Regions from separate parts of the Calditerrivibrio sp. genome, predicted to be linked through region 2. Evidence: riboswitches for the same ligand, from Rfam matches in the RefSeq annotation. Region 2 holds a riboswitch; the other holds the start of a gene.
The links. A riboswitch is a leader RNA that binds a small molecule or an ion and turns the genes downstream of it on or off. The one in region 2 is predicted to bind thiamine pyrophosphate.
Positions count from the first base shown of each region.

Region 1: it holds a riboswitch for thiamine pyrophosphate, as region 2 does, so the genes downstream of both, ACP5Q2_RS01695 (thiazole synthase) here and thiC (phosphomethylpyrimidine synthase ThiC) in region 2, are expected to answer to the same signal.

Region 1 is NZ_JBMFQS010000001.1:330,957-347,088, forward strand. It holds gene ACP5Q2_RS01685 (MFS transporter) at 1-737, shown strand, start outside; gene thiH (2-iminoacetate synthase ThiH) at 718-1,839, opposite strand; gene ACP5Q2_RS01695 (thiazole synthase) at 1,841-2,617, opposite strand; TPP riboswitch at 2,673-2,766, opposite strand; gene ACP5Q2_RS01700 (2-isopropylmalate synthase) at 2,806-4,371, opposite strand; gene pssA (CDP-diacylglycerol--serine O-phosphatidyltransferase) at 4,439-5,182, opposite strand; gene ACP5Q2_RS01710 (phosphatidylserine decarboxylase) at 5,182-5,811, opposite strand; gene sfsA (DNA/RNA nuclease SfsA) at 5,891-6,562, opposite strand; gene ACP5Q2_RS01720 (lytic transglycosylase domain-containing protein) at 6,616-7,314, shown strand; gene ACP5Q2_RS01725 (pyruvate carboxylase) at 7,354-10,788, opposite strand; gene hcp (hydroxylamine reductase) at 11,127-12,779, opposite strand; gene ACP5Q2_RS01735 (Crp/Fnr family transcriptional regulator) at 12,875-13,525, shown strand; gene ACP5Q2_RS01740 (methyl-accepting chemotaxis protein) at 13,642-15,447, shown strand; gene ACP5Q2_RS01745 (heavy metal translocating P-type ATPase) at 15,571-16,132, shown strand, end outside.
Region 2 is NZ_JBMFQS010000005.1:22,124-38,255, reverse strand. It holds gene ACP5Q2_RS05765 (dihydroorotate dehydrogenase-like protein) at 1-798, shown strand, start outside; gene fliR (flagellar biosynthetic protein FliR) at 804-1,583, shown strand; gene flhB (flagellar biosynthesis protein FlhB) at 1,583-2,644, shown strand; gene ilvD (dihydroxy-acid dehydratase) at 2,674-4,518, opposite strand; TPP riboswitch at 4,610-4,705, shown strand; gene thiC (phosphomethylpyrimidine synthase ThiC) at 4,786-6,063, shown strand; gene thiE (thiamine phosphate synthase) at 6,060-6,662, shown strand; gene thiL (thiamine-phosphate kinase) at 6,664-7,590, shown strand; gene pap (polyphosphate:AMP phosphotransferase) at 7,680-9,167, shown strand; gene priA (replication restart helicase PriA) at 9,171-11,117, shown strand; gene ACP5Q2_RS05720 (tRNA (adenine-N1)-methyltransferase) at 11,154-11,921, shown strand; gene ybaK (Cys-tRNA(Pro) deacylase) at 11,929-12,411, shown strand; gene ACP5Q2_RS05710 (HAD family hydrolase) at 12,408-13,040, shown strand; gene ACP5Q2_RS05705 (hypothetical protein) at 13,131-13,436, shown strand; gene ispF (2-C-methyl-D-erythritol 2,4-cyclodiphosphate synthase) at 13,423-13,914, opposite strand; gene ACP5Q2_RS05695 (hypothetical protein) at 13,918-14,088, opposite strand; gene hemG (protoporphyrinogen oxidase) at 14,154-15,518, shown strand; gene elbB (isoprenoid biosynthesis glyoxalase ElbB) at 15,536-16,132, shown strand, end outside.

The DNA of each region.
Region 1 (16,132 bases), on a different contig from region 2:
CAACGATATTGGGTGGATTCCTTGGTAGATTTATTTCAGGACTTATTTCAAAATTGTTTGGATGGAGGTATGGTTTTCTTATACTTGGGTTTAGCCTTGCCATAAGTTTTATTTTGCTTTTTTTCATCTCTGATTACAAAATTCAGGTGAAGGAGCGGATAACATTAAAGAATGCCATGAACGTTATCAAAACACACCCTTTTTTAAATATTTATATCACAATATTTTGTACATTTTTTGTTTTTGCGGCGATGTTAAACTTTATCCCTTTCAGATTAAAAGAGATTTCAGACAATGTAAGTGAATTTATCATCGGTTTGAGCTATTCCGGCTACGTAATGGGGATTATCGTTTCACTTTTTTCAATGTTGCTGATAAAGTTTTTTAAAACAGAAAAAAAAGTCATACTATATGGTTTGGTGATATATATAATGAGCATACCATTATTTAGCGTAAAGAGCATCTTTTTTATCTTCTTTGCTATGTTTGTATTCTGCACCGGTATGTTTACGACACATTCAATAGCTTCAGGTTTTTTAAATAAGCTTGCCATTACCAACAAAGGTATTGTGAATGGTTTATATGTCTCGTTTTACTACACTGGCGGAGTTTTAGGTACATTCCTGCCAGGATATTTGTATAAATCTTTTGGATGGAACGCATTTTTAATCCTGCTGTCAGCTCTAATTTTAGTGGGTGTAGGCTCAGCAATTCAAATCAGGCAACCCCACCCATAAATGTTTGATCAAAATCTTTAAATACAGGATCAAAACCTTTTTTCTTCAGGGATTCCACAAACTCTTTTACACTTCTGGTATCTTCCATTGAAAACTGTTGACCGGAAGCTGTTTTTTCTGTATATCCACCAGGGTTTGTTTTGGATCCCGCACTCATCTGTGTGACACCAAGGCCTAAGATATTATCCCTGAATTCAGAAGGTTCTCTTGTGGATATCACAAGCCCCACATCATTTAAAAATATCCTTAAGGCAAACATGGATTGAAGGAGATTTCTATCAGTTACCGGATATTCAGGTTTAAATCCACCCTCCGCATGTCTTATTCTTGGGAAGGATACTTTTATATGTGTTTTCCAGTATTTTTTCATAAGATATCTGGCATGTAGTCCCACAAAAAACTCTTCCACTCTAAAATCTTCAAGCCCCATTAAGGCTCCCAAACCTACTGTTCTAAATCCAGCTTCGGCACCTCTTTCGGGGGTATCAAGTCTCCATCTATAATCTGTCTTTTTCCCGCCCAAATGGTATTTTTTGTATGATTCCATATTGTATGTTTCCTGATAGATTGTAAGGCCATCTACTCCGTGATGATAGAGGGTGTTGTATTCTTCTGTGGAAAGAGGTTGAATCTCTATACTTATTGAAGAGAAATAATTTTTACATATTTCTGTAGCCTTTTTGAGATATTCCATACTAACATGTTTTGGTGATTCTCCAGAAACAAGAAGTATATGCTTTATCCCTTCAGAAGATATGGCTTTTGCCTCTTTATCAATCTCTTCAAATGTAAGGGTTTTTCTTGGGATAACATTTTTTCTGTTGAATCCGCAGTAGACACAGGAATTGATGCATTCGTTTGACAAATATAGTGGAGCGTAAAGTTGAATGGTTTTACCAAACCTCCGCAACGTAATGGCTTTTGATAGCCTTGCCATATTTTCGAGAAAAGACTCTGCAGCAGGCGATAGTAAAGATGCAAAATCTTCCTCGGAGAGTTTTGTTTTGTTTAAGGATTTAATCACGTCATCTGCAGTTCTGCTATATATGTACGATTTTATATCTTCCCATTTATAATTAGTTATAATATCAAAAAAGCTCATACTAATCCCTCAAAAAACCAGTTAATGGACTTGATGCTTCAGCCCTTAATTTTTCGGTGGGCATGCCAGCATTTATAGCATGGCAGGCGGCTTCCACCGCATATCTGAATGCCTTTGCCATTTCCACAGGGTTGTCTGCTGTGGCAATAGCGGTATTGATGAGTACTGCATCAGCCCCCATCTCTAAGGCTAATGCGGCATGGCTGGGGGCTCCGATACCAGCATCTACCACGACTGGTACGTTTGACTGCTCAATGATTATTCTTAAGTTTTCTATAGTTTTTATACCACGGTTGCTACCAATTGGAGCCCCAAGGGGCATCACAGTTACACAACCAATCTCTTCAAGTCTTTTGGCCAGTACCGGATCAGCATTTATGTAAGGTAAAACATTGAAACCATCTTTGACTAAGATCTCAGCAGCCTTAAATGTTTCTATAGGATCTGGCAGAAGGTAGTAGGGATCAGGAGTAACCTCCAGCTTTACCCAAGGTTCGCAACCGGCAGCTCTTGCCAATCTTGCAAGACGCACTGCCTCCTCTGTATCCCTTGCACCTGATGTATTAGGAAGAAGAAGGTATTTATTGGTATCTATGTGTGATAATATGTCATCCTGTTTGTCATTAATATCCACTCGCCTTAATGCTACGGTTATTATCTCTGCTCCAGATTCTTCAAGTGCCTGCTGCATGATTTTGCTTGATGGGAATTTGCCAGTACCAAGCATCAATCTACTTCGAAATTTTCGACCTGCAATAATTAGTTCATTTGTAAACATGATTGACTCCATATTTTTTAGTATAAAAAAATGCCATCCGCCGATAGAAACGGATGGCATTTTTAAACCCGTTCCCTTCGACGGCATTACCCGTATCAGGTTCGAGGGGTATTTCTCAGCCCTTTAAAAGAGCACCCCCACGGATATATTTAATATATACTTTTTTTAAGATAATTCAATATTTAATTTTAAATCCCTTTATCTTCGATGTTTTTACCAATATTTTTTCTTGTTAGATATCTGTTTAACGCATTAATCCAGGCCAATGCGCTTGCCTGTACTATATCAGTGGAATACCCTTTGCCTGAGATATCGTAGCCAGATTTTTCAAATTCTACGGTGAGGGAAACCTCCCCTTGCGCATCTTTACCAGCACTTACAGCCTGAATCTTATACGTTTTTAGTCTACCTTCCACACCTGTTACCCTTTCAATGGCTCTAAATGAAGCATCCACTGGGCCATCACCTATAGATGCATCCGTCAGAATATCTCCTTTTTCATTGGAAACCTGTAGGGTTGCTGTGGGTATAGATGTATTACCACTTGTAACGTTGAGGTATTCGAGAGAAAAATACTCTTTGTGGGATGATATTTGATTTTCTACTATGGCAGCAATATCTTCATCGTATACCTCTTTCTTTTTGTCGGCAAGTTCTTTGAATTTTGCAAAAGCTATTTCGATTTCGTTATTGTTCAGTTCGAAACCGATCTCTTTTAATCTTGCCACGAATGCATGTCTGCCTGAATGCTTGCCAAGTACCAGTTTATTAGATGGATATCCCACACTTTCTGGGGTCATGATTTCATATGTTGTTCTTTCTTTTAATACACCATCCTGATGGATACCTGCCTCATGGGCAAATGCATTTTTACCTACGATCGCTTTATTTGGCTGTACATCTACGCCTGTTATGGATGTAAGAAGTCTGCTTGAACGGTATATCTCTCTTGTATTTATACCTGTTTCAACATCAAAAAGTTGCTTTCTGACATAAAGTGCCATTACCACTTCTTCAAGAGAGCAGTTGCCCGCCCTTTCACCTATACCATTTATTGTGCACTCCACCTGTCCAGCACCTGCTTTAACGGCTGCAAGAGAATTTGCAACCGCAAGGCCAAGGTCATTATGACAGTGGACACTAATGACTGCTTTATCCACGTTTGGCACTTTATTCATTATTGTGGAAATTATCTTTTCATATTCCATCGGTACAGTGTAACCAACGGTATCCGGAAGGTTTACAGTTTTTGCACCGGCTTTTATCACTTCTTCCACTACTTTACATAAAAAGTCGAGATCACTTCTTGTGGCATCTTCTGCACTGAATTCCACATCGTCACAGAGATTCCTTGCAAATTTAACTGCATTAACTGCAATTTCAAGTACTTCTTCAGGAGTCATTTTCAATTTATATTTCATGTGGATATCAGATGTCGCAATAAATGTGTGAATCCTTGGTCTAACTGCATGTTTGAGGGCATCCCATCCCACCTGTATATCTTTTTCGTTTGCCCTACAGAGGCCGGTTACTATCGGTTTTTTTACTGTTTTGGCTACCTTTGTAACAGCTTCAAAATCACCGGGGGATGAAATCGGAAAACCAGCTTCTATAACGTCCACTCCAAGCTTTTCCAACTGTAATGCCATTTTAATCTTTTCTTCAACATTCATACTGAATCCTGGTGCCTGCTCTCCATCTCTTAACGTTGTGTCGAAGATCATAATTTTTCTACTCATTTTTTTTACCTCCATATAATTTGTATAAAAAAAAGCCCCAACTTCTTCTAAGTCGGGGCCCTGTTTTAATCCTAATTAAAATTTATAATACCTTTTTGGTCCCAGACTCAGAATATACAGGTTTTTTGTTGTGGAGTCGGAGGAGCTTTAAAACGATACCTGAAAGGGCAAACAAAACAAAGAATACAAATAGCATCAACTGTGGATAGAGACCCATTAAAAATATGAAAAGAACAAAAATAACAAGTATGTTGAAGGGCTTAACAGATACCCATTCAAGTTTTTTAAAACTGTAATAAGGGAAGTTACTCACCATAAGAAAGGCAAGAACATAAATCAAAAGAACATAAGTGATCGGTATTGAAAAAAAGTATGGATCACCAAAAAATTCCTTCACAAACAGAACGCTTGAGGCTATCACACCTGCGGCAGCAGGTATTGGTAAACCCACAAAAAAACTGCTATCTATCTTTCCCGCCTGTACATTGAAACGTGCTAATCTAAGTGCACCACACGCAACAAATAAGAATGCCGCCATCCATCCTATTCTTCCATAAGGGATGAGCAACCATTTATACACCAAAACAGCTGGAGCAACACCAAAGGCCAACAAATCGCTTAAAGAGTCGAGCTGTACTCCAAAATCGCTGGTGGCATTTAATAACCTTGCAATTTTACCATCCAATCCATCAAATATAAAGGAAACTAGTATTGCATATGCAGCATTCACATAGAGATCGTTTAAAGAGGCAACTATTGAATAAAATCCGGCGAACATCGACATTATGGTAATCAGGTTTGGAAATATAAGATTTCTACGGATCATTAAAATTCCTCATCCACCTGAAATCTTGCTATGATTGTCTCACCTGCATATACTAAGTCATCAATATCAACGTTTATTTTTGCAGAAATTGGTAAATAGTGGTCGACTCTTGAAGAGAATTTTATAATACCAAGTCTATCACCAAGCTTTACCTTATCTCCAGGTTCAAGATATGATACTGTTCTTCTTGCCACAAACCCCGCCACCTGTTTAACGATTACTTTACCGTATTTAGATTGAATTGTAATTATATTCTGTTCGTTTACAAAAGAGCTCTCTTTTTTGTCGGCAGATAAAAATTTGCCCGGTTTGTGTAACACACTTATCACTTCACCATCCACAGGTACTCTGTTTACATGGACATTGAATATATTCATAAAAACGGATATTTTTTTAAATTTTTCACCATCTATCTCTTCTTCTGAGATTTCTACTATTTTACCATCTGCACCTGAAACAGCGATACCATCTTCTACCGGTATATCCCTCTCAGGGTCTCTAAAAAAGATAATGAATAGAACTGTTAAAGATAAAAATAAAAGGGTAAAAAACCATTTAGGAAGAAAAAATACTATGAGAAAAAGCCCACCAGCAATGGCAACGTATGGAAATCCTTCTTTTGCTATCAATTAAAGCTCCTGTATATAGATTTTTCATATATTATACATTGTTTTTTCATAAAATCAACTATTTTATATTTTTTGCAAATTATTTTAAAATATCTAACCTGTGGAGTGAGTTTGTGTTATTGTAAGGATCAAAAACATTCTGATAAAACAAAGGTTTTATAAATTTTGGAACAAGTTCTTTATAGATTTCACAATATCTCTTATCAAACTCTTCCGCACACCTAAACTTTCCTCTATTGCTCTGTATCAGATATAAAAGATAAGGTATGTAGCCAAGATCGATGGAATTTTTTAAAACTATTAGATGTTTTAAGCCTCTTTCGGTTTTAGCATCGGGAAACATAGCATATTCCCTATCGAATAAAGATACAGATTTTACTTCAATAAGGATCTTTTGGCTATTTGATTCCAAATAAAAGTCGATTCTATTATTTCCGATGGAGTATTCCCGGACAAGTTTGGTTATATTTGTAAATTCAACAATTTCACCTTTTTTCAAAGCATTGTAAACAATTCTGTTTGTTTTTATAGTGTTTGTTTGTATCCATTGGTTATCAAGGTATATCCCTTCAAGGGTGTATTGCAATTTTCTTTTCGTATTGTTTGATCTGGAAAAACAAACGGGCGCCCCTTTAACCAAAAGGTTTCTCATGGAACCTGTATTGGGATTGTGACATGTGATTATGTTGTTTTCATATTCAACATCCACAAAGAATCTTTTATATCGTTTGATAAATCTACCAAAATACAACAATTAGCACCTTTTGTATGGAAATTTATTCAACTATAATATATATTCTTTTTATGAAAATGGAATCTAAAATATCTTTTTGGGTTAAATTTTTAATATCGATAGCTATAACAATTGTATTGTTATTTTTGGTAAAAGTTGGTGTTGATTATTTTACATTTAAATATTATCTCGTTAGGAAAGAAAAAATTGAATTAGAGTATATGAAGAAGATTACATATCATAACTTACTAAAAAATCAGGTTAATTTTTACAACGATGTGATTAACATATCAGATTACATAAAAAGAAACGACTTTTATCATAATGAAATTAATAACTATGAACTTGCCCTTGCGATAGTTCAAGAGTCTTATAAGAAGAAGCTTGACCCTTATCTCGTAGTTGCCATTATGGATGTGGAAAGTGATTTTAGAGCTGACAGCGAGTCGATAAAAGGTGCAAAAGGTTTGATGCAGATAAAAGATGATACTGCAAGGTATATAGCAGTAAAGGAAAATATAAAAGTTTCAACAAGGAGAATAAATGATCTGCTGATTAACGTAAAGTTAGGAATCAGCTACTATTCATATCTTCTCAAAAAATTTGATGGTAACCACAAATATGCACTTATAGCTTATAATATAGGTGTAAACAAAGTATATTCATTGATGACATTAAAAATAAATTTACCGAAGAGTTATTATAACAAAGTTAAAGATCGCTATAATTTTATAACAAAACTTTATCAAAAGGTTCCTCTTAATATATAAAAAAAGGGGGGGCCGCCCTTAGGCGGCTGTTTATGGAAGTCAAGCGATCTTGATTAAAAGGTCACCAGCTTCAATCTTATCTCCTTGATTTAAAAAGATCTCTTCTATTATTCCATCTGTATTTGCAACAATTTTAGTTTCCATTTTCATTGCTTCGGTTATGGCCAGAAGATCACCTTTTTTTACACTATCACCTTTTTTGACGTTTATTTTGGTGATTTTCCCAGGCATTGATGCACATACTTCTTTTGGATTGTTTATGTCACCTTTTCTATTTGCTTTTATTATGTCTGTTAATTTTTCATCTTTGATTCTTACAGTTCTTGCCTGACCGTTAAATTCAAAATACACTTTTCTGTAACCTTTTTCGTCAGGCTCACTGAGACCTAGATACTTGATGATGAGAGTTTTCCCTTCCTCTATATTGACTTCTATCTCCTCTTCCTTTCTCAAAGGATAAAAATAATCTTTTGTATCAAATACTGATCCATCTCCATATTCATTAACAAAGTTTAGATACTCTTTGAACACCTGTGGGTAAAGTGCGTAGCTAACTACCGCTTCATCACTAAACTCTCTACCAAAATCCTTTTGTAAATCACTTCTGGCTTTTTCAAAATCGTATGGGGAAAGCATTTCTCCAGGTCTAACTTTTAAAGGGTTGTCACCTTTTAAAATTATGCTTTGTAGCTTATCCGGGAATCCACCGTAAGGCTGGCCAAGCATCCCTTTAAAGAAAGATATCACAGATTCGGGTAAAGATAACTGATCCCCTTTTTCATAGAGATCTTCAATATCAAGATTGTTTCTCACTAAGAATATGGCCAGATCACCCACCACTTTTGACGAAGGGGTAACTTTTATAATGTCACCAAGTTCTTTGTTAACTTTTGCGTACATTTTTCTTACATCTTCCCAGCGATCAATTAAACCAGTTGCCTCCACCTGCACAACAAGGTTGGAATACTGTCCTCCTGGTATCTCATGTTCATATACCTCTGCTGTGGCTGATTTTAAACCGCTTTCAAATGGGAAGTAATATCTTCTTACCCTTTCGAAATAATCTGAAACATTTTGTGCCCATTTTTTATCTATCGAAGAATGCCTTTCTGTAGATTCTATGGCGTAGAGTATAGAATTTAAATTCGGTTGACTGGTCAGTCCACTCATTGAAGATATTGCACAGTCTACTATGTCAGCTCCTGCTTCAATAGCCATTAATACCGAAGCCTCTCCGTTACCGCTGGTGTCGTGGGTGTGGAAATGAAGTGGTAGCCCCGTCTCCTCTTTTATGGCTTTTACTAAAATCTTTGCGGCATACGGCTTGAGTAACCCTGCCATATCTTTTATCCCTATTATATCTGTACCAGCATTTGCAAGCTCTCTGGCAAGATTTATATAATATTTCAGGCTGTACTTGACCTTTTTGGGATCTAGTATGTCTCCAGTGTAGCAGATGGCTGCCTCGGCAATTTTATCGTTCTTTTTTACCTCTTCTATGGCAAGGGTCATCTGATCCACCCAATTGAAACAATCGAATATCCTGAAGATATCTATACCATTTTTAGATGCTAATCTGATGAACTCTTTTATTACATTATCCGGGTAATTTGTATATCCCACAGCATTGGAGCCTCTTAAAAGCATTTGAAATAGAATATTTGGAATTTTCTCTCTCAATAACCTGAGCCTTTCCCATGGGGACTCCTTTAAGAATCTATATGATACATCAAATGTTGCACCACCCCACATTTCAAGAGAGAATAATCCGTTTAGATGATGGGCATAGGCGTCGGCAATGGCCAGCATATCCTTTGTTCTGAGCCTTGTTGCAAGGAGGGACTGATGGGCATCTCTCATTGTGGTGTCTGTGAAAAGTACCTCTTTACTCTGTTTGATATAGTCTATGACACCTTTTACACCATGTCTGTTCAGGATATCTTTAGTTCCGGCGGGAATATGCTCCCCATATTTTACAACCGGGATCCTGATGGGAGGAAGAACCGTATTGTCTTCAAGCTTAACGCCGGAAGGGTTGTTTACTATATTGTTTGCCAAAAATTTTAGTACTTTTGTTGCTCTGTCCTGTGGTTTTGGAAATTTTAATAAATCTGGGTTAGTATCGATGAAGTTTGTATTAAAATTGCCTGAGATGAAGTTGTTATTGGTAATAACATTCTGTAAAAATGGGATGTTTGTCTTTACTCCACGTATCCTGAATTCACTTAAGGCTCTATTCATCTTCTTTGTTGCCTGCTCAAAAGATGTTGCCCAGCTACAGACCTTCACTAATAGAGAGTCGTAATGAGGGGTGATTTTGGCACCAGCAAAGCCGTTGCCAGCATCAAGCCTTATTCCAAAACCAGTTGCAATTCGGTACGCCTCTATTTCTCCAGTGTCAGGCAGAAAACCGTTTTCTGGATCCTCAGTTGTTACACGGCATTGAATCGCAAAGCCATGTTTATATATTTCTGACTGATTTTTTATCCCTACTTCCTGATCTGAGAGTGCCTTACCTTCTGATACCAATATTTGAGCCTGTACTATATCGATACCAGTGATCAACTCAGTAACAGTATGTTCCACCTGTATTCTGGGGTTTACTTCAAGAAAATAATGGTTACCTTTTGAATCTACAAGGAATTCCGCAGTGGCAGCACAATAAAGGCCGGTGGCTTTTCCTATGTCCACAGAATTCTGGTAAAGTTTCTGGAGAGTTTTTTCCGGAATATTGATTGAAGGAGCTATTTCAATTAGTTTTTGATGTCTCCTCTGTATGGAACAGTCCCTTTCATAAAGATGGACTATATTTCCATGTTTATCTCCCAGAAGCTGAATTTCAATATGTTTTGGATTTTCTATATATTTTTCAATTATTATATCACCTTTACCAAATGCTTTGATTGCTTCCCTTGAAGCAGAATCAAAATTTTCTTCAAGTTCCTTTTCATTGTGGCATATTCTTATTCCTCTTCCACCTCCACCTGCCGTGGCTTTTAAAAGCACTGGGTAACCTATTGATTTAGATATCTTTTTTGCATCCTCTAAATCTGCAACTATATCTTCAGAACCTTCAATAATTGGGACTTTGCATTTTTTTGCAATATCTTTTGCTAATTTTTTATCTCCGAAAATTTTCATTACCTCTGGCTTTGGTCCAATAAATATTATCCCAGCCTTTTCACAAGCTTCTGCAAATTCGTATGATTCGGCTAAAAATCCATACCCGGGGTGGATGGCATCTATACCTCGTCTTATTGCCAGATCAATTAATTCGTCTATATTCATATAGGCAGAGATTGGATCTAATCCTTTTCCCACTAAATAAGCCTCATCCGCCTTGTATCTGTGTAAAGAGTATTTATCTTCCTCGGAATATATCGCAACTGTTCTAATGCCGAGCTCGGTACAGGCGCGAAAAACTCTAATTGCTATTTCGCCTCTATTTGCACACATAAGTTTTTTTATTTTCATATCAACCCCCGTTTTATTTCTAAAGTTTATTATTATAGAATAAGGTAATTGTCAATATGTTTTAGTAAATAATTTATAAATATAGATAATGTATTCCATGATTGAACACATTTTTTTGTTAGTCACATCATTTGTAGATTTATTTAATTGATTTATTTGTAAATGTAGAAAGAGTGTCAATTATTGTATTTATTGATAGATATAATCTATAATAAGAAGCAACTCAAACACAAAAAGAGTCTATATGATTTTTAATATATTATTTTTTGTGGTTTATTTTTTTTATAATAAAAAAAGGGGTGGATGACCACCCCCTAGCATTTTGAAATATTTGGTTCTTATTTTCCAGCCATCATTGCTTCTATATCTTCTTTTACTGATGATATAGGTTTAATATTGAAATTTTCTACTAACACTTTTGCAACATTTGGTGATAGAAAGGCAGGAAGGACTGGCCCAAGCCTGATCCCTTTAACACCTAAATATAAAAGGGCAAGTAATACACAAACAGCTTTCTGCTCATACCATGCTATATCGTATGATATTGGTAGTTTATTTATATCGTCCAGTCCAAAAGCCTCTTTCAGTTTTAATGCAATGTAAGCAAGTGAGTAAGAGTCATTGCACTGGCCAGCATCCAAAACTCTTGGTATTCCACCTATATCCCCAAGATCAAGCATGTTGTATCTATATTTAGCACAACCAGCTGTGAGTATTACGGTATCTTTTGGTAGATTTTTGGCCACATCTGTATAGTATTCCCTTTCTTTAGCTCTGCCATCACAACCAGCCATAACCACAAATCTTTTTATTGCACCTTTATTTACGGCATCGATTACTTTATCCGCCAGAGCCATCACCTGATCGTGGGCAAAACCTATGGTGATTTTTTTACCATCTTTTGCTTTCAAACCACCGCATTCTATAGCTTTTTGAATCACAGGTGAGAAATCTTTCATCTTTCCATTAGTTGCATTTGGAATGTGTTTTATACCAGGCCATCCAACGAGCTCTGTTGTGAATACTCTATCTTTATAGCTATCTTTCGGAGGTACAATGCAGTTTGTGGTGAATAATATAGCACCATTAAATTGTTCAAACTCTTCCCTCTGATTGTACCAGGCTGTCCCAAAGTTTCCTATCAGGTGTTTGTATTTTTTTAGCTCCGGATATGCGTGTGCAGGCAACATTTCACCATGGGTATAAATGTTTACTCCTTTGCCTTCTGTTTGTTTGAGTAGCTCTTCCAGATCTAAAAGATCGTGACCAGATACAAGTATTCCGGGCCCATCAACTAAACCTGTAAAAACCTGAGTAATTTCAGGTTTTCCATATGTGGATGTGTTTGCTCTGTCCAAAAGCTCCATGGTTTTGACAGCAATTTCGCCAGCTTTTAAGACAAGTGAGATAAGCTCATTTACGGTTATATCCTTTCTCAGTGTTTCTACTAAAGCATCTTCTGTAAATTTAAATATCTCTTCAGATTTAAATTTCAACACATAAGCGTGGTCTGCATAAGCAGCTATCCCTTTTAATCCATAGGTAAGGAGTTCTTTGAGGGATCTTATATCTTCATTTTCTTCAGCTAAGATTGATGCGGCTGCTGCTTTGGCGAGGTAATCTGCCTCTGTTCTCTCCGGTTTCCAGGTGGCTGCATCGTAAGGGGCATTAGCATTGGCTCCTTTTGATACTGCTAAATCTTTCATCCTGTTTCTCAGGTCAATTGCCTTATTGTTGTATTCTACGAATCTTTGTGGATCAAAGTTTACGTTTGTGATGGTGGAAAAAAGCCCTTCCAGGAGAAAAAGATCTGCTTCTTCATCTGTGACACCTTTTTCTCTGGCAAGTTTTGTCCAATAAGCAAGTCCTTTAAGGTTATAAACTAACATATCCTCCAGTTTGGCCACCTTATCATCTTTTCCGCATACACCTCTGGTGGTACATGCAATATTTTTTGCAGCTTCGGAACATTGATAACAAAACATACTCATCTTGTCCTCCTTGTTTTTTTGTTCTGATGGTAATAATACTCATTTTATCTTAAAAAGAATTGACTTAGGTCAAAAAAAAATTATATTTTTAAACTATGAAAAAGATAGATGCCATAAGAATATTCTGTAACACTTTTCTTGGTGGAATTGATGAAGAACTTTGTAGTATGATGGAAACTGTCACTGCAGTAGTTACTAAAAAGAAAGGGGAAATTTTTTTTATTGAAGGTGAGCATGGATCTAATGTGTTTTTTTTGATATCAGGTCTTATAAAGCTATACAAAACAAATGATGAGGGTAAAGAGGCGATTATCCATTTCGTCAAAAGTGGTGAGATCTTTGCTGAGATATTATTTTTTTTACAGAATAGATACCCTGTAACTTCCGTTGCTCTGGAAGATTGTATTGCTCTTTCAATAGATTCAAAGAAGATTGAAGAATTAATTAGTAAAAAATCTAAGTTTGCGATGAAACTGATTGGTGCCCTATCAAAAAGAATCAAATATCTTATAAATATGCTCGAAAATCTTACATTATCAGATCTTTCAACAAGGTTTCTAAATTATATAAAAACACTTGCCGAGCAGAAAAAAAGTGATGAGATCGTTTTGCCAGTGAAAAAGGGTGATCTGGCTATTCTTTTAGGGGCTACACCTGAGGCTTTTTCAAGAATGCTTAAGAAACTGAAAGATGATGGTATCATTGAGATGGAAGGTAGGAAGATAAAACTGCTTAAAATGATATGAAAATTTATATATTCTAATTATAAGGTATTTTTAAATAAAAAATATTTTCTTGATTTTACTAAATAAATGCTGTATTTTGCCGATATATACAAATAAAAAAAGTTGGGGGTTGTTTTATGGAATTTTTTAAAAATATATACATATTTCTTGAAAGAAAGTATTTTAATTCTCTAACGAAGAAATTAGTTGGAAATGTTTTGGTTTTTGTGTTTTTTCAGGCAATGGCGATATTTGTTTTTTTAGGATTTGTGCAAAATCTAAAAGAAAAACTGCATTCACTGAATCTTCCTTTAGATCAGATGAAACATATATATTCTGATATCGATTTGGCATATATATTTTTTATCATTTTGACAATAATCTCTTTTTTAGTTTCAGTTTTTGTCGTTTTATTTTTGAGGTATTTAATAGTTATTCCAGTAAAACACCTTGTCTTCTTTTTTAATGATGCGTGTACAGGGGAAGGGGATCTTTCCAAAGAGCTACAGGTCAGTACATATGATGAATTTAAGACCCTTGCTGAAAGTTTCAACTGTTTTCTTGGTAAATTTAGAGATATGATGACGAAAATAAGAGAATCCACCATATTTGTGGCTACTGAGGCTGCCAAAGTTAGAAAGAATTTGGAGGTTACGACCAACGCAGCCCAGAGACAGAGTGAACTTGTCAATACAATTGTTATTGCGAGTAATGAGAGCAACTTAGCCCTTCATGAGATATCTCAAAATACAAACAACATCTCCGACGCCACAAACAAAAATCTAGTATTTGCAAGACAATCAAGAGATCAGATGAATGAAATAATAAATAGTGTAGAAGTGATAAATGAGAAAATAAGTAATTTTGTAAATACAACAAATATGCTTGCTGAAAATTCTCAAAAGATAATGGAAGTAATAAATCTAATTACCGACATTTCTGATCAGACAAACCTTCTTGCCCTCAATGCCGCAATAGAGGCTGCCAGAGCTGGTGAGCATGGTAGGGGATTTGCAGTGGTGGCTGACGAAGTCCGTAAGTTGGCTGAAAAGGTAAAAGATGCTGCCCAGGATATAAATTCAAGTATAAAAGTTATGATTAAGAATGTGAATGAAACAAAAGAAGAAACTGAACAGATTTACGAAAATGTAACTAATGCTAAAGAGACGGTTGCAGATACAGCGAGTAAATTTAACCTTTTTATCCAGGATTTTGAGAGGATTGGAGAAAAGCTTATATCTATGGCCTCTGCAATAGAGGAGCTGTCTTCAACGAATGAAAATATAAATAACAGTATTGGGGAAGTCGGCCATTTAAGTGAAGAAACATTGAAAAATGCCAGGAATTCCACAGAGTATTCGATTATACTTAATGATCAAACACAAAATATGCAGGAATTAGTCACAAGGTTTAAAACTGGTTCTGGAATGTTTGAAGAGGTATTGGGAAAAGTTGACTCCTTCCGGAATGAGGTTACAAATGCCATAAAAAATCTTGCAAATAAGGGTATTAATGTTTTTGATAAAAATTATAAAAAGATTCCGAATACAAACCCTCAAAAATATAAAACAGATTATGATAAATACTTTGAAACCGACATTCAATATATATACGATAGATTTATGAGTGAGTTACCAGGTTCCATATTTGCCCTTGCCGTTGATACAAATGGATATGCCCCCACCCATTGCAGTAAATACTCCAAAAAACCTACAGGGGATTATCAGACTGATTTGATTTATAGCAGAGATAAGAGGATATTTAATGATAGTACAGGTATTAAAGCAGCTAAGAATGAAAAGAAATTCTTATTACAGATCTATCTCAGGGACACCGGAGAGATAATAGCAGACCTTTCAATGCCTATTTATGTCAATGATAAGCATTGGGGGGCAGTAAGGGTGGGATTGACGCCTGAAATGTTTTTAGATAAAAAGAATTAATCAATAGATACACGATAAATTAAAAAGTCCCCTAATTAATTGGGGACTTTTTTATAACCTATTTTAAAAAATCTTGTTTTTTTCAGCTAAAATTATAAATTAGCAAAGCCAGGAGGTAGAGTGGTGAAGAATGTGAAATTGTCGATTTCAGGAATGACATGTGCTGCATGCTCCGGAAGGATAGAAAAAAAACTCAAAAGAACTGATGGAGTTTTAAATGTCAGTGTAAACCTTCCTTTGCAAACGGGGGAAGTAGTATTTGATGAAACGAAAATTCAGCTTGATAAAATTATAAAAATTATTGAAGATCTTGGTTACGGCGCTAAACTTTTTAACAAAAATCTCAATGAAGAAAGCTTTGAAAAGTGGATTTTAATAAAAATTATTGTGGGTTTTATTTTTAGTACACCTCTCTTTCTTGGAATGATTTTTCACCTATTACATATAAGTTCTGCTGAATTTCTTATGAACCCATATGTTCAATTGATACTTGCTACACCAGTGCAGTTTTATTGTGGTTTTCAATTTTATAAAGGTGCATATCACAACTTAAAAACTGGTGGAGCCAATATGGATCTTCTGGTGGCGCTTGGTACGAGTACAGCCTATATATTTAGTGTATTTAATATCTTTAAAGGTGGGGATCTATATTTTGAAACATCTGCCATACTGATAACACTCGTTT
Region 2 (16,132 bases):
CTTTCGGATGACTATCATCCGGAGGCTTTTGAATATTTTCTAAATGATACCAGTAAACTTTATGGTTCCACAAAGTATTTAGACTTTATCAAAGAGGCCAAAGACAAACTATTCATCCCAGTGATAGCCAGTGTAAACTGCCTTGGGGGAAAATGGTGGGTGGATTATGCCAGACAGATAGAAGATGCAGGGGCAGATGCACTTGAGCTGAATATCGCTTATATCCCTTTTAGTATAAAAGAAGACCCAAGAGATATTGAAAAAAAATATGTGGAGATAGTTTCTTCTGTAAGAAATGCGATAAAAATACCTTTAGCTGTTAAAATAGGGTATTATTTCACTTCGGTACCCCTTATGGTAAAAAAATTGAAAGATGCTGGTGCAAATGGTATAACAATGTTTAACAAATTCTTCCGTATGTCGATAGATGTGGAAAATATGAAATTCCATGGACTTGAAGTGTATAGCTGTGTAGAGGAAACCTATCAGGTTTTAAGGTACGTCGCTGTGTGTAATAACCAGGTAAATATAGATATTTCCGCAAGTACAGGTATTCACAATTCAAATATTGCCCTTCAGCATCTCATGGCCGGAGCTAAAACATTTCAGATCGTTTCAGCAATATACAAAAAAGGGTATGGTGTTATACCTGAAATAGTAAATGATATTAATAATTACCTTGATAGAAAGCATTTTAAATCTGTGAATGATATCATCGGGGTAGCCACTAAATTTGATGGTGGTTTTAAGGCATTCGAACGTATCCAGTATATGAAGTATGCGGGGGACAGGTATTGATGTAAATGTTTGAATTTTTATTTGATACCAACAAAATTGTACTTTTTTTTCTTACAGTTGTAAGAATAAGTGGTATCATATTTACCGCTCCAGTTTTTGGAAGTGAGATTGTATCTGCCAGAATCAAGCTATTTTTATCCATTTTAATCGGGATTCTAATATTCCCATTTATAAAAGCTATAGATCTATCAAAAGCGAATAACCTTTTGCTGATACTTATCATAATCAAAGAATTGTTGATAGGAATAGCCACCGGCTTAATCGGAAGATTTCTTTTTATTGGGGTACAATTTGGAGGTCAGGTGATAGGTACCCAGATGGGATTTGGTATAGTAAACGTCCTTGATCCTCAGAACAATGCCCAGATATCACTGGTGGCTCAATTTCAAAATATCATCATGATTCTTTTCTTTCTCGTCATTGGCGGGCATCTATACATAATTCAGGCTATTGTAAAGTCATTTGAAATGATACCTCTTGGGGTATTTGTATTCAACAAAGAATCTTATATCTTTATTGTAACTATTTTTTCCAAAATATTTCTTACAGCTCTGAAAATCACTGCCCCAATATTTGTTACACTTTTAGTTACCCAGGTGGTTTTAGGAATTATGGGAAGGCTGGTGCCTCAGCTAAATATCCTTATCATCGGCTTCCCAATACAGATAGCAGGTGGCTTGCTCGTCATCATCACAAGTTTGACATTTTTTTACAGTATGTTTGAATCTTTGATGTATGAATATCTAAATAATATTCTAAGACTTTTTCGATACTTAGGTGTCTAATGCCGGATAACGACTCAGATAGAACGGAAGAAGCCACCCCTCGGCGGAAACAAAAAGCGATAGAAGAAGGTAACGTACCAAAAAGTAGAGAATTAGCCACAGGTACCACCTTTTTAGTTGCGGTACTGATATTATACTTTTACATGCCTCCAATGGTGGAAGAGTTTAAAAGTAGTTTTATCACATACTTTTCCATGTACAACTACAGGATAAATAAAGAAAGTACATATCTTTTGCTTATTGAAGTCTTAAAGTCTATAGCAAAAGTAACATTACCACTACTATTCATACTTGTTTTTGTGGCTATTTTATCAAATATTGTCCAGTTTGGAGTGATTTTTTCCAGTAAAGCCCTTGAACTGAAATGGGACAGAGTAAATCCAATAACAGGTTTTGGAAGATTGTTTTCCAAAAAGTCCCTTTTCGAACTTTTAAAATCGATTTTAAAAATATTTTTCTTAGGTTTTGCAGCTTTTTTCATAATAAAATCTAAAATAGCCACAATAGTCACTCTTGCGGATGCAGATGCTATTTCATCGATACACTTTTTGGGCAAGCTGATTTATGAAGTTTCGTTTAAGCTGGCAATAATAATCATGGTTATTGCATTGATCGATTTCCTTTATCAAAGATGGCAATATTATGAAGACCTCAAAATGACAAAACAGGAGGTAAAAGAGGAGTTTAAACAGATGGAAGGGGATCCCCTGATAAAACAGAGAATTAGAAGTATGCAAAGGGAAATGGCAAGAAAAAGGATGATGGAGGAAGTACCCAAAGCGGATGTGGTCATCACAAACCCCACCCACTACGCCGTGGCTATAAAATACGATATGGCAAAAGATAGAGCCCCCAAAGTGGTGGCAAAAGGACAGAGGCTTATCGCATTGAAGATAAGGGAGATTGCGTCTAAAAATAACGTATTAATTCACGAAGATCCGCCACTTGCCAGAACACTTTTTTCTTCCGTCGAAGTAGGTGAAGAGATACCTGAAAATCTTTACAAAGCGGTGGCGGAAATTCTTGCTATGGTATATAAACTTAAGAATAAATCGGTATAAAAAAGGAAGGGGGAATGCCCCTCCTTAAGTTATTTACCTTCGAATTTTGATAGATCCCTCACAGCTCCTCTTGCAGCGCTTGTTGTAAGCAGTGCATATGCCTTCAAAGCCTGTGAAATCTCCCGTTTTCTGTACTTTGGCCTAAACCCTGTTGTATTTATCAGTTTCTCCCTACGTTTTTTTATCTCCTCCGAGGATATATTCAAATCTATCCTCCTCTCCGGAATATCGATAACTATTTCATCACCATCTTCTATAATTGCTATATTCCCACCTTCCGCAGCTTCTGGGGATATATGACCTATGGAAAGACCAGATGTACCACCTGAAAACCTACCATCAGTTATCAATGCACAAACCTTCCCCAACCCCTTTGATTTGAGATAACTTGTGGGGTAAAGCATCTCCTGCATCCCTGGGCCCCCTTTTGGCCCTTCGTATCTTATCACCACAACATCTCCGGCTACTATTTTATCTGATAAAATAGCATCCACTGCATCCTCTTGACTTTCAAAAACTCTTGCCCTACCCTTAAATTTTAAAATCGACTCATCCACACCAGCGGTTTTTACTATGCAACCGTCCTCTGCAATATTACCGAAAAGCACAGCAAGCCCACCATCTTTGCTATAAGCATGCTCTACACTTCTTATACAGCCGTTTACCCTATCAAGATCCAGATCCCAATATTTATCCTGAGAAAAAGGCTCCAGCGTAGGAACATTTCCTGGGGCTGCAGAGTAAAATCTTTTAGCATCATCATCGCCATTTCTAATATCCCACTTATCAATAGCCTCTTTCAGCGTATTACTATGAACCGTTTTCACTTTACTGTGTATAAGTCCAGCCCTATCCAGCTCACCAAGAATACCATAAATCCCTCCAGCCCTGTGGACATCTTCTATATGATATTTATCAGTAGAGGGGGCAACTTTGCATAGGTGGGGCGTCTTTCTGGACAATCTATCTATATCTTTCATCGTAAAATTGACTTTAGCCTCGTTGGCTATGGCAAGAATATGCAAAACTGTATTGGTGGATCCCCCCATTGCAATATCTAGTGTCATTGCATTTTCAAATACCTCAAAGCTGGCAATAGATCTGGGTAGTATAGACTCATCACCATCTTCGTAGTACATTTTACACAATTCCACAATTCTTTTAGCGGCGGCGGTAAATAGCCCCTTTCTTAACTTATGGGTGGCCAGCAAAGTACCATTACCTGGTAGTGCAAGCCCCAGAGCCTCAGCCAGACAATTCATGGAATTGGCAGTAAACATTCCGGAGCAGGATCCACACGTAGGGCAGGCGGATCGCTCTATTATCAGCGTTTCCTCATCTGTATAATCTTTACTCACTGCGGCCACCATTGCATCCACAAGATCCATCTTTTTGAATTCATTTTTCAAGTTCATTTTTCCAGCTTCCATAGGTCCACCCGAAACAAAGATAGCAGGAATATTAAGCCTCATTGCCGCCATCATCATCCCCGGGGTAATCTTATCACAGTTTGAAATACATACCATCGCATCGGCACAATGGGCATTTATCATATACTCCACAGAATCAGCAATCAATTCCCTTGACGGTAAAGAATAAAGCATCCCATTATGCCCCATTGCAATACCATCATCTATTGCGATTGTATTCATCTCTTTGGCAATTCCACCCGACTTTTCTATCTCCTCCACCATAAACTTTCCAATCTCCCTTAAATGAACATGACCCGGCACAAATTGAGTAAAAGAGTTTACCACAGCGATAATCGGTTTTTTATTGAAATCCTCCTCTTTTACTCCTGTGGCTCTCCAGAGAGCCCTGGCACCAGCCATATTCCTTCCGGAAGTAGTCGTAGCAGACCTGTATTTTGGCATAATTACCCCCATATTTTTTTATAAAAATACTTTTTAAGAGAAATTATGTCAACAAAAACCTTGATTTTTATTTTAAAATAGTTATATTTAAATCTATCCGTGGGGGTGCTCTTTTATAAAGGGCTGAGAAATACCCCTCGAACCTGATCCGGGTAATGCCGGCGAAGGGAACGGGTGAGTAAAAAGCCATCCGACCATTCGTCGGGTGGCTTTTTTGTTTATCTCAGGAGCCACCTTCCGGAAAAAATAATACTATGCGGAGGAAATATGACACAGCTTGAAGCAGCCAAAAAGGGGATATTAACACAGGAGATGAAAATTATTCTAAAAGAGGAATCTATCGATGAAGCAAATCTTTTAAAAAACATTGCAGAAGGTAAAATAGTTATCCCCAAAAACAAAAATAGGGATTTCAAAAAAGTAATGGGAATTGGAAAGGGTCTCAGGACAAAAATCAACGCTAATATCGGCACGAGTGGAGACTGCCCCACACTTGAATTCGAAAAGGAAAAGCTTAAAGTGGCCATAGAAGCAGGTGCAGATAGCGTAATGGATCTTTCCACAGGTGGGGATCTTACTTTGATAAGAAGCGTCATTTTAGAAGAATCATCCGTCATGGTGGGGGCTGTGCCAATCTATGCTGTGGCAGCTAAGTTAGCCGAGGAGAATATCCCCACCTACAAAATGGATGGAGAAAAGCTGTTGAGATCAATCGAAGAGCAGTGTAAACAGGGGATCGATTATATAACAGTGCATTGCGGCGTCACAAAAGAATCGGTGGCAAGGATGGATAAAACAAACAGAGTATGTGGAATAGTTAGCCGAGGAGGATCCATTCTTGCTGACTGGATCAGAAGAAATGGTAAAGAAAACCCACTTTACGAATTTTACGATGATCTATTGGATATAGCGTATAAATACGATGTAACTTTAAGTTTAGGGGATGGTTTCAGACCTGGTGCCATTGCAGACGCCACTGATAGAGCCCAGATTGACGAGCTGATAATATTAGGGGAACTGGCGGAAAGAGCATGGAAGAAAAATGTTCAGGCTATGATAGAAGGGCCGGGGCATGTCCCTCTGAATCAGATACAGGCAAATATGATTTTACAGAAAAGACTGTGCAACGAAGCTCCTTTCTACATTCTGGGGCCACTCCCAACAGACATAGCACCTGGATATGACCACATTACAAGTGCCATAGGTGGAGCAATTGCCGGTGCCGCCGGAGCTGATTTCCTATGCTACGTTACGCCTGCCGAGCATTTATCTTTACCTGACGTCGAAGATGTAAGGGAAGGGGTAATAGCATCAAAGATAGCAGCCCATATTGCAGACATTGCAAAAGGATACCCGGGTGCAATTGAAAAAGATATACTTATGAGCAAATACAGAAAAGAACTAAATTGGGAAGGGATGTTTTCTCTTGCAATAGACCCAGTAAAGGCAATGAAGAAATTTAAAAAGAACAACGATGTAAACTCTTGTACAATGTGTGGAAAATTATGTGCAGTAAATATAGACAAAAAATTAGCGACTATTTGAAGTTGTACCTTATCCTTGAGACAGATATGCTTAAAATCCCCCTTGAGGAATTTATCCCTCAAGTGGTATCTGGTGGGGTTACGGCGATTCAATTGAGGGATAAGAAGCTAACTGCAAAGCAAAGGTATGAAAATGGATTAAAAATTAAAGAGCTCACAAAAGATAAAGACGTTATGATAACAGTAAATGATAGGTTGGATCTTGCTCTTGCTCTGGAGATAGATGTTATTCATGTGGGGGTAAAAGATATACCCCCTTATGTCATAAAGGATCTTTATCCGGACATTCTTGTGGGATATTCCTGTAATAATATCGAGGATCTGGAGGTGGCGGAAAAAAGCAAAGTAAGCTATGTCGGTGTTGGTCCTGCCTTTTTGACATCCACAAAAGATGACTTAAGACCATTAATAGGCCCAGATGGAATTAAAGAGATCGTATCAAAGACAGATATCCCAGCGGTGGCGATTGGTGGTATAAATCTACAAAACTGCCATCAATTGGTTGACATCGGTGTAAAGGGGGTGGCGGTAAGCTCAGAGATATGTAGAAGCCTAAGCCCCTACGAAACCTCAAAAAAATTTAGAGAGTTTTTCCCCTAAGATGAAAGAATTTGAATTTATAAAAAAATTATCCGACTTAAACCGATACTACTTCTCGAATGAAGATCTAGGCATCGGAGACGATGCCGCATTATTGGGAGAATTTCTCATAGCAAAAGATCTGATCGTATCAGATGTACATTTCAAGAGGGAAGCAGGTCTGAGAAATATACTCTTTAAGCTCATTACATCAAACGTCAGTGACATAGCCGCAATGGGGGGTACCCAACCTTTTTATGCGCTTTTGGGATTATCGACTGATGGAAGTATAGATTTAGAAAATTTCATAACCGATTTAAAATATGTCCTCGATTACTACAGGATAGATCTGATAGGCGGAGACACAACTGGATCGGTACATGGAATCTTTCTGTCACTTACCATAATAGGCAGAAAAAATAGATTTCTGCTCAAAAGAACCACCGCCAGATCCGGAGATATTCTATTTTTATCAAGACCTGTGGGATTATCAAAATTATCTCTGGAAAAAGAGCTGGGCATAGCCCAACATTCCATACACCCCCACTACCATTATAATCAAAAGGCTGAGGTGGCGCTTGGTGGTTTATTAGGTTCGTTAAATTATGTGACGTCCTGTATCGACATAAGCGATGGACTCGGCAGGGATCTATCCCATATTTCAGAAGGTAGTAAAGTCAAAATAATAGTTGAGGAAAAATACTTTGACATTTCTTATTTGGAAAAATTTAACATAAAAAACCCCTTTGATTACATACTCTCTTCAGGTGAGGAGTATGCATTAGCTTTTACGATCGATAAAAACTATTCGTCTGAATTTAAAATATACCGAAAACAGTTCCCTGATATTTTGGAAATCGGATTTATTACAGATGGGGAAGGTGTGTTTCTAAGGAAAAAAGATAATTCTCTGGTTGATATATCCCGATACGGCTACGAGCATTTATAAAAATTTAATTCCCCACTCACAAGATACAGTTGTTTTTTTATTTCATATATATTATCATTATAAAAACCTCATACAGAAAGGGGGAAGATATGTTTGAACTTGTGGAGCTTGAAAAGAAAATAGATAAGCAATTATACGAGGAAAAGATACAGGATCTCCGTCAGAGGTTATTTTTTGCTCAGCTGGAAGCTAAAAAACTTAAAATCCCCGTTGCAATTCTCATTGCAGGTGTTGATGGTGCTGGTAGAGGTGAAATTATAAATCTCATTACAGAATTTATGGACACAAGATATATAAAAACTCATACATTCTGGGCGGAAACAGAAGAGGAAAGGGAAAGACCCCCCTTCTGGAGATACTGGAGGGCATTGCCAGCCGCCGGTACCACATCATTGCTCTTTGGAGGCTGGTACGAAAACACCTTTTTGGATTTAGCCTATGGAAGGATAGATATCGATAGATTTGACAGAAGAATGCAACGGAGAGTGAGATTTGAACGTTCACTATTCAACAATGGCACATATCTGGTAAAATTCTGGCTTCACCTTTCTCAGGAGGGGCAGAAAAAAAAGGTAAAGAAGATCTATAAAGAATACCCCGAAGAGATAGCAAGATTTAGAATTAACAAAAAAAACGTAAAACATTATAAAGAGATAATCGATGCCGCCGCAAGATCCATAAGAATTACTGATAGGGTGGAAGCCCCATGGGTTCTTGTGGATGCTTATGACTGGAGAAACAGAAATCTAAACGTCGTTGAAACACTCGTAAACCTCTATGAAGGCGCCATAAAAAGCCATAAAGAAGGTGTACAAAAATGTATTACCTCAAACGTCAACATATCCTATGATTACCCATCCATCCTGGATAATGTAGATCTATCGGTTTCCATCAATAAAAAAGATTACGAAAAAGAACTGGAAAAACTTCAGCTTAAACTATGGGGTCTCACCTGGCAGGCACATCAGAAAAAGATTTCAACGATTATACTTTTCGAGGGCTGGGATGCTGCAGGAAAAGGTGGATGCATTAGAAGAATCACAAAAGGTATAGACTCGAGACTCTACCAGGTAATTCAGGTGGCAGCTCCAACTGATGAAGAAAAAGCCCATCATTATCTATGGAGATTCTGGAGACATGTCCCGAGATTCGGTTTCGTTACCATCTACGATAGGTCATGGTACGGAAGGGTTCTGGTGGAAAGGGTTGAAAATTTTGCCACACCAGAGGAATGGGGTAGAGCCTACTCAGAAATCAACGATTTTGAAGAGCAGCTTACCCAATACGGTAAGATTTTACTTTTCAAATTCTGGCTTCATATATCAAAAGATGAACAGCTAAAAAGATTCAAAGAAAGAGAATCAACTCCACTAAAACAATATAAAATCACAGAAGAAGACTGGAGAAATAGAGAGAAATGGGATCAATATAAGGATGCAGTGGACGATATGGTGGCTAAAACAAGTACCGATATAGCCCCCTGGTATATTATACCGGCTAATGACAAAAAATATGCCCGAATTGAAGTTTTAAAAACCATTTGTGATAAAATGGAGAATCATCTTAAAAACTTTTGATAGATGTTTTATTACAAAGTAGCAGTAGCCATACCTTATTTGCAGTTTTTAACCTACAGGTCTATCAATGATATTCCGGATGGATCTATAGTCAAGATAGAGGTGAAAAAAAGGATAACTTTAGGCATAATATATTCTAAGACTTCCGATATTGAACCCCTTCAGATTAAAGAGATACTCGAGATATATGACGGTATACATTTGACAAAAAACTATCTAACATTTCTTGAAAAACTCAGCAGTTACTATACCTACCCCATAGGTACCACCCTTCACAAAATCTCCCCCATAAGGCTTGTGGATCTGGATATTAAAAAGGTAAAAGAGCCCGACCTCCGATACAATACTGTATTATTAAATGATGAACAGCAGTCTATCTATGAAGAGATTGCAAATAAATTGGACAGATTTTATACATACCTCATCTACGGTGTCACCGGTAGTGGTAAAACTGAAATATATTGTAAGTTGATAAACGACATACTCGACAGCGATGGTCAGGTAATTTATATTTTACCAGAAATTACTCTCACCACCCAGCTTTTTCATCGCCTACAATCGAGACTAAAAAAAGATGTGGCCGTTTACCATAGTAAAATCTCAGAGAAAAAAAGGCAGGATATTTTAATTAGATTCAATTCCGGTGCTTTAAGTGTCATTATAGGTGCCAGAAGTGCCCTTTTCATACCCGGAAAGAATATTAGATTAATAATAGTGGATGAAGAGCATGACCCAAGTTTCAAACAGGAGGATACCCCCCATTACAATGCCAGAGATATGGCGGTATTATACGGAAAAATATTAAATATACCCGTTGTATTAGGATCTGCCACACCTTCAATAGAAAGCTATTATAATGCATCCACAAACAAATATAGGCTACTCAGACTTAACAAAAAATTCTATCCTAATACCGAAACATCTATAGATATCATAGATATGAAAAATGAAGAGATCATAGCTGACTTTTTAAGCAAAAAGCTATATGATGGAATCTATGAAAGGCTAAATAGAGGCGAACAGACGCTTCTTCTCATCAATAAAAAAGGGTATTCCAGCTATATAATATGTAGATACTGTGGAACCATTCTTCATTGCAACAACTGCTCTGTTTCCATGACATACTACAAATCTGATGAAGTTGCCAGATGCCACTATTGCGGAACCTACCAGCATAAATTCAGATGTGGGAAATGCGGTGGAGAAGATTTTTTCACTGTGGGCACAGGTTCTGAAAAAGTTTTTGAATTAATGGATCAACTCTTTCCGGGAGAAATTCTTAGGCTGGATCAAGATGTGGTCACTTCAACCAGGAGGGTAGAATCTATATTGGCAGAATTTGGGGAGAAGAAAAAGAAGATACTTGTGGGAACCCAGATTATATCAAAAGGGCTCAATTACCCGGACATCACACTTATAGGGGTTATAAATATTGACAATCTTTTTACCCTACCTGATTTCAGGGTGGAGGAAAGATCTGTCCAGATGCTCACTCAATTTTTAGGTAGGGGTGGAAGATTTGAAAAGCCATGCCAGATGATCATTCAAACGTATAATCCGGATAATCCAGTATTCGACGTGGTGAAATCAGGTGACTTAGATAGTTTCTACAATGATATCATAGAAAAAAGAAAAGTAATGGGATATCCCCCTTTTGTACATCTTGTGAAGATCTTGATTGACGGCCAGAGGATAGATAAAGTGATGGATATCTCAAATAAAATTTCAGAATCTTTAAAACACTCATTATCAAAGGATGATAAATTACTTGGCCCCGCAATAGCTCCCATTTCAAAGATAAAAAATAGACACAGAATGCAAATAATTCTCAAAGTAAAAAAGGTTTCAAATATTACTAAATATAGAAAATTGGTGGATGATATCTTTTATAAACATAAGCATGGAAACACAAAATTTATTTTTGATGTTGACCCATACAACTTTATGTGATTATAATTCTCTTTCCAAAATAAAAAGAGGTGATGGATGCTAAAGTATGGCGATAAAGTTATATTAACCGATCATAAAAAAAACAAACACACGGTCACTCTAAAAGAGGGGGGTAAATTCTCCACCAACTACGGCTATATCGAACATGATAAAATAATCGAAGCTGGTAATGGGGGGATAGTACTAAGCAGTAAAAATATTAAATACACAATACTAAAACCCACTTACATAGATTACGTCATGCATATAAAAAGAAACGCCCAGATTATATATCCCAAAGATACAGCGGCAATGTTGATGGAAGGGGATGTTTATCCAGGTCTTGAGATATTGGAGTCTGGAATAGGTCAGGGGGCTTTTTCGATAGCGCTTTTGAGGGCACTTGCCGGTCAGGGTCGCCTTGTGAGCTACGAAATAAGAGAGGATTTTGCAGAGCAGTCAGAGAGATTCATAAAAGAATACCTCGGAAATGTAGACAATCATACAATAAAAATAGGTAATATCTATGAAGGTTTTGAGGGTGTGTATGATAGAGTCTTTCTGGATCTTCCGGAACCATGGCATGTATTAAAATATTTAAAAGAAGGTTTAAGGGATGGTGGGATTGTTGTTGCGTATATTCCAACTGTTTTACAGCTTAAAACTTTTGTGGATACACTAAAAGAATTAAATTACTTCGCAGACATAGAATCATTTGAACTAATCAAAAGACCATGGAAGGTGGATGGTTTATCCGTCCGTCCTGAAATGTGGATATACAACCACAGTGCATTTATCTGCAGGGCAAGAAAGATGAAAAGCTGAGGTGAATATGTCAGAAAAGTTTCCCATAACTCCCGTAACAAGATTACTTGATGGTAAAAAGATAATCTATGGTAAACATTTATACGAATATGAGGAAAAAGGTGGCACAAGAGCTTCATCTATGAAGCTTGGAGTGGATGAACATACAGTAATTAAAACAATAGTAATGGAAGATGAAACGAAAAAACCTTTAATTGTCCTTATGCATGGGGATATGGAGATATCCACAAAAAACTTGGCAAGATTTTTAGGTGTAAAGACAATAAATCCATGTACACCGGAAGTAGCCCAAAAACATACCGGGTATCTGGTGGGGGGTACTTCCCCATTCGGCACAAAAAAACAGTTGCCAATTTTTATGGAAAAAACTATCTTAGATTTAGAAAAAATTTATATAAATGGTGGTAAAAGGGGATTTTTAATATCAATAAATCCACAAATCATCGTAGACATATTAAAACCGACACTTGTAGAGGTTGGATATAGATGAAAGATATTATAATTTTTGACATGGATGGCACATTAATAGACAGCAGTGAAGATATCACCATCTCGGTGAACTTTGTGAGGTCAAATTTTGGGCTACCACCACTTACCAAAACAGAGGTGGTGGATATAATAAACGGAGATAGAAATCGGCTTGCCTATGGATTATATGGAATAGAAGAATATACCCCCCAACACCGCAACCTCTTCGAATCCCACTATTTTGATCAATGCATAAAAAATACTCATCTATATGAAGGTATTTTAGACCTTCTTGAAGAACTAAAAAGATTTAATTTTCAGTTGTCAGTTGCCACTAATGCATACACAAAATTTGCCGAAAGGATGCTGTCACATCTTAAAATTGATCAATATTTTAGCAATATTGTTGGGGCTTGTAAGGTAAAAAAGGGAAAACCTGATCCCGATATGATTTTTTACATACTAAATAATAGCAAACCGGTAAGAAGAGTTATCATGGTGGGGGATAATCATACCGACCTTTATGCAGCAAAAAATGCCAATATAGAAATGGTTTTTGCCAATTGGGGATTTGGAAAAATAGAAGATATTCACAATGTAGATTTCATAGCCAAAAATCCTATGGATATTCTCAATTACATTTTAGATTGAAAAATAAAACATTATGTTTTATTTAAACATATTTAATCTATACTTGATTTTTTTATAATATGTTATAACTTATATCTCTGGAGGTGAAACATGGATAAATTCTATGCTGGATCAATATTTGAGATAGAAGACAAAAGATACGAAACAAAAAAATTAGTAGTTCTTGTAAGGTCAATTATTACAAAGGAGCATTTCTATCTTATAAGCTTTAGTTCTTTTGAACCCTGGAGTGAAAGGGTTGTCACAATTGACAACAAATTTGAAAGAGCCTGGATAACACTTGACGAGGTAAAGTACTTAGCCGAAACAGATTATATAAGATATGTGGGTGATGTAAATAGCTATAAAGAGGGGATCGCTTCAGTAATAAAAGAGAACAAACCTAAGGTTGCCTAATACTTTTTATGATGGTGGATACGGCTATTGCCGCTATCCCCTCCCCTCTTCCCGTAAACCCCATCTTTTCTGTAGTGGTGGCTTTTATAGTAATATCATCAAGATCAATTTCCAAAACGTTCGCAAGCTTTGATCTCATTTCTGGTATGAAAGGTTTCATTTTTGGCTTTTCAGCTATTATAGTTGCATCAACATTTGATATCTCAAACCCTGCTTTTCTTACAAGAGATACCGATTCTTTCAAAAGTATTTTAGAATCTATATCCTTATATTTCATGTCGTTATCAGGAAAAAGATTACCTATATCTCTTCCAAGGGCAGGCCCCACAAGTGAATCAATGATTGCATGAATCAACACATCAGCATCACTATGCCCCAAAAGCCCCATATCATAAGGGATTTCAATCCCACCTAAAATCAGTTTTCTACCTTCTATAAACCTGTGGGCATCAAACCCGATACCTGTCTTTATCTTCATAATCTATTTCTCTGGTTTATCTTTCTCTTTTTTGTCATCTTCATCATCAGGTAGTACTATAGTCACATCCAGAGAAAAATCTATACATTTTGAAGGATCTTTGATGGAAAATTTCTTATTGCAGGTACCCCGCCAGGCACAAATCGAACATGATGGTTTAATATTTCTATTCATATTGCCTCCATTATTTTTTTATGATATAATTGAATTATTGAAATGTCAATTAAAGAGGTATTAAAATGAGAATAGCCATCATAGGAGGCGGAATATCAGGCATATCCACTGCTTTTTTATTGGAAAAATTGAAAAAAGAATTAAGTCTGGATATGGAAATAACAATCATAGAAAAAAGATTGAGATGGGGAGGATCAATAGAGACCTCACGGGAAGATGGATTCATAGTGGAAGCTGGGCCAAATGGTTTTTTAGACAGCAAACCCCATACCCTTGAACTTCTATCCATGGCAGGATTAAGCAACAATCTCGTCAAAAGTAATGACTTAGCACGAAAAAGATATATCATGCGAAATGGGATTTTACATAGATTGCCTGAAAACCCTCCAATGTTTTTCAAATCCAAACTTCTTTCTTTCTCAGCAAAAATGAGAATACTATCAGAGTATTTCATACAGAAAAGTGTACCCGAAGATGAATCTGTGGCAGACTTTGCTATAAGAAGATTGGGAAAAGAAGCCCTCGAATACCTCATAGGCCCAATGGTATCTGGCATTTTCGCAGGTGATCCTGAAAAGATGAGCTTAAGATCCTGTTTCCCCGTAATAAGGGATCTGGAAATAAATTATGGTGGCCTTTTTAAAGGGATGATAAAGAAAAAAGGGAAAAAAAGTGGTCCATCAGGCCCTGGCGGTATTCTTACCTCATACAAAAATGGACTGGACAATATGATAACAGATTTACTCGAATCCACAAGTATCACAAAAATGTTAAACACTGAAGTATTTTCAATCGATAAAAAAATGAACAGATATATACTAAATACCAATAATAGCCTTATGGAATTTGATAAAATATTCATAAATACCCCGGCCTATGCTGTTTCTCAAATGCTTTCAGCACTTGATAAAGATCTATCTAAAGATCTCAATGGGATTACTTACCCCCCTGTCTTCGTTGTTGGATTTATATTCAAGACGGAGGATTTAGAAGATCCTTTAGATGGCTTCGGCTACCTAATACCCCATTCAGAGAATAAAAGGATTTTAGGGGCACTTTTTGATTCTTCAATATTTCCAGATAGGACAAGGGATGGATACAAAATAGTTAGAACGATAATGGGTGGAGATAAAAATAGGTGGATAATCGAAAAGTCCGACGATGAACTTATCAGGATGGCTTTTGATGATATAAAAGAGACTTTAAAAATAAAAAAAGAGCCTTACAAAATAAAATATTTTAGATGGGAAAAAGCGATCCCCCAATACTACATAGGACACTACAAAATAGTTGAAAAGGTCGAAGAGTTCTGTAAAAAATTTGATGACATTTTTATCGGTGGTAATATCTTATATGGTGTGGGTATAAATGATTGTACTAAAACAAGCTTTATGAATGTAGATAGATTTAAAAATCTCTTAAAAAAATAAATTAAAGGGAGGTTTGTATGGCAAAACCAAAAGTAGCAGTAATATTAAGCGGATGTGGCGTTTATGATGGAAGTGAGATCCATGAAGCCGTTTTAACCATGTATTTTTTGGACAAATATGGTGCAGAGCTTGTAATGGCAGCACCTGATATCCCACAATATCACGTTGTGAACCATCTAACAGGGGAAGAGGTAAAAGATGAAACGAGAAATGTTCTGGTGGAATCAGCAAGGATAGCAAGGGGTAACATAAAAAATTTGAAAGATCTAAATGTTTCAGAAGTAGATGCTGTTGTCTTCCCGGGTGGATTTGGAGCCGCCAAAAACCTCACCACTTTTGCTTTTGATGGTGCAGATTGCAAAATAGATCCAGAAGTGGCAAGAGTCGTTCAGGAAACAGTAAAAGCTAAAAAACCTCTTGCAGCTGTTTGCATAGCACCTGTTTTACTTGCCAAGGCATTATCCGGCTTAAAAATCGATCCAAAACTCACAATAGGTACAGACACAGGTGTAGCCTCCACCATTGAAAAACTTGGTGGTAAGCATATTTCATGCCCTGTAAAAGAAGCTGTGGTGGATAAAGAAAACAAAATAATCACCACACCGGCTTATATG